Regions from separate parts of the Brevibacterium paucivorans genome, predicted to be linked through region 1. Evidence: predicted binding sites of a transcription regulator. Region 1 holds the regulator's gene; the other holds the start of a gene.
The links. The regulator LexA, encoded in region 1, represses DNA repair genes until DNA is damaged. The targets are predictions, from matches to a motif close to TCGAACANNTGTTCGA.
Positions count from the first base shown of each region.

Region 1 (3,120 bases):
TGGTGTCCGTGAACTCGTTCGACTGCCTGGGGTCCACGTGTCCCATGTTCGAAGAGTGCTTTGCCGAACGCGCCAAGAACTCGGCGGCGGACTCCGACATTGTGGTCACCAACCACGCGCTCTTGGCGATTGAAGCGCAAGGGGAGCAGTCGGTGTTGCCGGAGCATTCGGCGGTGGTGATCGACGAGGCGCACGAACTGCGCGACCGCGTGACCGGCGCGCTCACCGGGGCAATCACGCATGCGCTTCTAAGCGCTGTGGCGTCGACTGCTAAGAAGCACACGGCCGCCACGGCGAACACCATTCAGGCGCTCACCAGGGCCAGCGATCAGTTTGCGACTGCCCTGGAAGAGCACGAGCCCGGTCTGTTGCGCGTGTGGCCAGAAGACCTGGGCGACGCGCTGTCAGCCGTGCATGACGCGTTGCGGGACTTGAGTTCGCAGGTCGGGGGAGTGTCCAAGGAGTCCGAGCCCGACGCTGGACGGCACATGGCACGCGCGCGCATTGATGAGGCGTATGAGCTGGTGGAGCGGTTGTTGGACCGCAACAGCAACGATGTTGCATGGATTTCGACGAACACGTTTAAGGAAACCACCACTACGTCGCTCGTAGTGGCGCCGCTGAGTGTGGCGGGTACGTTGCGGAACGGGTTGTTTGCTGAGTCCACCGTGGTGGCGACATCGGCGACACTGGCGTTGGGTGGCAAGTTTGAACCGGTTGCGGCTGCCCTGGGGCTGGCTGGGGAGGATGCGCCCCGGTACGACGCGATCGACGTGGGTAGCCCGTTTGACTACCAGAAGCAGGGGATCCTCTACGTGGCCGGGCACCTGCCCAAGCCCGGCAGGTCAGGGGTCAACGTTCAGGTGTTGGACGAAATCGTGGAACTGATTGAGGCATCCCGAGGTGGTGCCCTGGGACTGTTTTCGTCCCGGCGCGCCGCTGAAGAGGCTGCGCAGTTTGTGCGGGAACGCACGCGGTACCCGGTGTACTTGCAAGGCGAGGACACGTTGTCGGTCCTGGTGAGGGACTTCGCCGCCGATGATTCGGCTGTTCTGTTTGGCACAATGTCGCTGTGGCAGGGCGTGGATGTGCCGGGGCTGACCAACCGGCTGGTGCTTATCGACCGGATTCCGTTTCCACGCCCCGACGACCCGTTGTCGCAGGCGCGCACTCAGGCTGCAGCAGCTAGAGGTGCGAACGGGTTCATGGCGGTGTCGGCAACGCACGCGGCGTTGCGGTTGGCGCAGGGAGCTGGGAGGCTGATCCGCACGTCACACGACAGCGGTGTGGTTGCGCTGTTGGACTCGCGTGCGCGCACAGCAGGCTATTCGAAGTTTTTGCTCGACTCGCTTCCGCCACTGTGGCGGACCACTAATTCTGGACTGGTGAAGCAGGCCTTGCAGCGCCTGGCAACGGGAGTTGCTACCGGGGAAGCCGGCGCTGGGGCCGCTGCAACTTCTACAGCCGACGAATAACGGCGGTGACCAGGCCCATGATGAGCGCGTGATCGCCGTCGATGGGTTCGTAGTCCTTGTTCTCAGGGAGCAACCACTGCTTGCCACCTTCGCGCTTGAGCGTCTTCACGGTGGCTTCGTTGTCGAGTAGGGCGGCTACGATTTCGCCGTTGTTGGCCGTGGACTGTTTGCGCACCACGACCCAGTCGCCGTCGCAGATGGCCGCGTCGATCATGGAGTCACCTACGACCTGCACGAGGAACATTTCGCCTGAGCCCACAACCTGACGGGGGAGTGGGAAGACGTCCTCAACGTGCTGTTCTGCCGTGATGGGGCCACCGGCTGCGATGCGTCCCACGACAGGAACCAGTGCGGTGTTCGCGGAGGTTTCTGGGGTGATGTTGTTGTTGTACTCGATTTCGTCGGGGTTGACGACTTCAAGGGCCCGAGGTCGTTTAGGGTCGCGACGGACGTACCCCAAGCGTTCCAGCTGGTTGAGCTGGTGGGCAACAGATGACAGCGAGGCCAGGCCGGCTGCCTGGCCAATTTCACGCATGCTTGGTGGGTAGCCGTTGGTGTAGACGGCGTGTTCGATGCATTCGAGGACTTGCCGCTGACGTGGAGTCAGTCGCCTGTCGGTGCGTGAGATTGAGTCTTCTGGTAGTGAGCGCGAGTGCAGTGACTCTTGCTCTTGAATGTCTGCGATGACGCTTTCGTTGCGTGGGCGCCCCCGGCCCCGCTTTGCCTTTTCTGCCACGTTTCCTCCCAATGTGTGACCTGCTAAAACGTGCGATCCAAAAACTGTGTCAGACCCTCCTGGAACAGTCAGGTGTGAAAGCGAAAGGGATCGCGTTTGAATCTATTTTCGCACATTTGTTCTAGAAACAGTAGACATTTGTTCGAATGTTGTGTTCAATAGAACATAGATTCGATAGAACATTAGTTCGAATGGAGGAATGAGATGACACGAGTGGCTCGCACATATGCGGTTCGTCGGCTAGTGGTTGTGCTTGCGTTGGTTGTCGCGGCGTTCGCTATTAGCTTGGCCGTGTTGCCGGCGCAGGCTTCTGAAGGTGGGGCATCAGCTCAGACCGTGACGGTGACAGTGCAGGAGGACCAGTCGCTGTGGACTATCGCACGTGAGCACAGTGAAGGTGTTCCCACCGACCAGGTGGTGAAGCAGATTAAGGCGCTCAACGGCCTCGACGGCTCGCTTGTTCGACCCGGACAAAAGCTCGAAGTGCCCTCACGTTAAACTCGTGGCGTGGTTGAAAATCTCCCGGTTCGAAACGATCTGCGCGGTGCGAAGCCCTACGGCGCGCCAGTGCATGATGTGCCAGTGCGCCTCAACGTCAACGAGAACTCGTATGACGTTCCACCAGTCGTGGTCGAGGCGTTGCAGAAGAATCTTGGGGAGCAGCTTCAACATCTCAACCGCTATCCGGACCGTGAGTTCACTCGCCTGCGGGAGCTCCTGTCGCAGTACCTGTCCACGGTTCTGCAAAAGCAGGGCAACGGTGAGCTCACTCAGATTCCGCCCGAATGGATTTGGGCAGCCAATGGCTCGAACGAGGTTCTGTCCCACATTGTCCAAGCGTTTGCGGGACCAGGGCGCACAGGACTCGGATTTGAGCCAAGCTATTCGATGCACCCGCTTATCACCACA
Region 1 covers NZ_JAFBCP010000001.1:1,990,497-1,993,616, forward strand. The annotation lists gene JOE56_RS09225 (ATP-dependent DNA helicase) at 1-1,475, shown strand, start outside; gene lexA (transcriptional repressor LexA) at 1,459-2,133, opposite strand; gene JOE56_RS09235 (LysM peptidoglycan-binding domain-containing protein) at 2,416-2,709, shown strand; gene JOE56_RS09240 (histidinol-phosphate transaminase) at 2,719-3,120, shown strand, end outside.

Region 2 (3,120 bases), 1.8 Mb from region 1:
TCACACCTGTCAGCCCACACAGAACCGTCCGCATCGCCCGGACCGGGCCCATCAGCACCAGGCCCGTCAGTTGCGGAACCGCCGTTTGCATCAGCACCGTTAGCGTCAGCAGCGGGAATCCCCGCCTCGAAAGCACTGTTTGTACCCTTGGCAGTAGCGTTCCCGCCCTGAGCTTGTGTGCCGTTTTGGAGGATCACTTCAGCCCCATCCGTACTCGGGCTATCTGGCCCGGTGTAGGTGACTCTGATCGGTGCTTGTTTACCTGTCCGGGTCACTCGGACACGCAGCGTGGTTGAGGGTTTAGCCCCTGTGATCAAGTCCAGGGTGAGTTGGTCCATGAGCCGGTCATCATCAACCTCAACCCGACCTAGATCACCAACCCGCACTTCAGAAACTTCACCGTTGTCTTCGGTGACGAAAAGGGCTTGTTGTTCATCCGTCAACGTGGCAGTGAAAGGTTCTACGTGGTTCGCCATGATTGCCCTGGCAGTCCCGCGTACACGCTGATAAAACGCTTCCATCTCCAACACCGGTCCAGTCAGACTCAACGTGGCTGTACCGTCATCATTGACCCAGTACGACACTGACCGGTTACGTTTCGCGTTCTCCGCCCGGGTTTCTGGGGTCGTGAGCATGGCAAGCACTTCAGTGACATGCCGTTTAAAGGTTTTCCATGACACGTCCACCCGTTTACTGGTGAGCATGTCATCAAACACGGGGATACACACCCCAGCACGACCAACCCTGCCAGCGGTATACAACACCCGGTCGAACCCGATCACACCCTGCCTGGCTAGTGACCAGAGTTTGGGCATGAGCACCACAGCTGTCATGATTTTCCGCACCTGGGTCACCACCTGGGCACGCGTACAATCCAAAACCTTCGCTAGCACCCCTTCTGTTGGGGTGGGTAACTCGTCTGGTACGCGTTCGACACTGGCAACCGTGCACACTTCACCAGAAGGCAGGGCCACACACGCCACCACATCATCCACGCCAACAGAAGTCTGAACACCAGAGCTTTGTCCTGCTTTCCCGTTAGTGACCAGCGGTCCTACACCAGGGTTGGAGGTGAACACCGCGTGCATGCCATCGGTGAAATCATCCACAGGCGTTACGTGGGCGCTGATCAAAGAAGCGACTGCTTCGGCTTGTTTCACCCGGGCTTCGTCCATGAGGCGCGTGGTCGTTTTGACTGTTTCGAAGAGTTCAACAGCCGGCCCGTCATACATGTCATTGCGTACATGGTGATCTGTTGTGGTCATATGGTTTCACCTCCTTGTGTGTTTCTATTCTATTTGTGTTCGAATGTAAGAGTCAAGGGTTTTGTTCGTTTTGTTTCGATTTATTTTCGAACGAGCGTTCAGTGAGTGATACCAAAAGGCTTCAGCTGGAGAAGCCAAAAGCGCTCAGACATCGGCACGACGAACGCTCAGCTGAGAAAACGACAAGCGCTCAATTGAGGAGACGACGAACGCTGAGCTACGGGCGCGAAAAGCGATCAGTGAACCGCATTCAGCTGTGGACACCGCAGACGACGCTCGCCAGCGAAAGTGATAGTGACGATAGACCAGCGCTACAAGACATTTGCCAGCGCGCGTAGGACACTCGACTCTTACAGCCGATCGCGCTTCACCAGCAACACCCTCATGTAAGCCAAAGGATGTGCACAGTCGCGAGCCGAGTTTAATGCTCAAAAAGTGTGTACAACAGGAGCCTTACGCCCAGCGCCCCGTAGGGCAACAGGCAGTTATACATGCTCCACGAATACACCGCACAAACCGGGCATTACGGCGCAAAGCGAGCGAAACTGCGCAATATAATGCGCCGTATCGCTCGCTTCGCGCCGTATGGACTGAAACATAAAGAGCCAAGTCACCAGTAGACCCCGCCACAACCCCAGAGCAACAGGCCCGCTACTACCCCAACCAGAGAAAGCTAGCCACCTTGTCAGGCCAGGACCACCTCGGCACGCTAGCTGGTCGCACCTCGGCTGAGACTTTCTACCGCAACGCCAAAGGGCGCCTCCTTAACGGAAGACGCCCTCACTCAGTACGGCCCTACACAGTACGGCACACCCAGGCAACTCAGCTCGAACGGCGATCAGACACACTCGCCGTCGACTCACCCACTCCGCACACCCACAAACTACTTGTCGTACAGGGCAGCGTACTCCCGGGCAAAGTTCTTCATCACAACGGGACGACGCACCTTCAACGACGCCGAAAGCTCGTCCTTTGTCTGCTCGAGATCCCGCGGCAACACCACGTACTTCCTAATCGACTGCGCACGGTTAACGTTCTCGTTCGCGTACTTCACAGCAACGTCGAGCGCTTCGCGCACCTTGGGGTGGCGACCGGCCTCTTCAATGCTCATCGCAGGCAATCCGTGGGTTTTCAACCACCCGGGAAGCATTTCACCGTCGAGCGTGATCATGGCTCCCACGAACCGCTCCCGGTCCCCCACAACTACCACTTCAGAAATGAGCGTGTGCCTGCGGAGTGAGTCCTCGAGAACAGCTGGCTGCACGTTCTCACCGCCTGCGGTCACGAGCAGTTCCTTCACCCGCCCCGTCACCGTGAGGTAACCTTCGTCATCGAGCTTCCCGAGGTCGCCCGTCTTGTACCAGCCGTCGTCAAAGGCCTCCTCGGTCGCCTCCGGGTTATCCAGGTAGCCACGGAAAACGTGGGGCCCCTTGATCTGGATCTCACCCGATTCCACTACTCGCAAAGAAGCACCAGGAAACGCTGTCCCCACCGTGCCAACCTTCAAGTGCCCGGGAAGGTTCACAGACGTGGGAGCTGCGGTCTCGGTCGCCCCGTACCCTTCCAAAATGTGAATGCCGAGCCCACGATAGAAGTGCCCCAACCACTGCCCCAGCGGCGCGCCACCGCAAATCGCGTACTCAACATCGCCACCCAGGGCCTTGCGCAGTTTCGAAAACACCACCGCGTCCGCCACTGCATGCTGGGCTTTCAGACCCAGCCCGGGGCCACCTCGGTCTTGGGCCACCGAGTACGCATGCGCGACACGAGACGCCCAATCGAAAATCATCTTCTGCAGCTTGCCTGCGTTGCGCGCCTTGTTAAACACGGTCTCAAAAACGCGGGGGACGGCCAG
Region 2 covers NZ_JAFBCP010000001.1:143,375-146,494, forward strand. The annotation lists gene JOE56_RS00680 (HNH endonuclease signature motif containing protein) at 1-1,265, opposite strand, end outside; gene JOE56_RS00685 (AMP-dependent synthetase/ligase) at 2,149-3,120, opposite strand, start outside.
Region 2: the regulator LexA is predicted to act here: its motif matches at 1,352-1,367, upstream of JOE56_RS00680 (HNH endonuclease signature motif containing protein).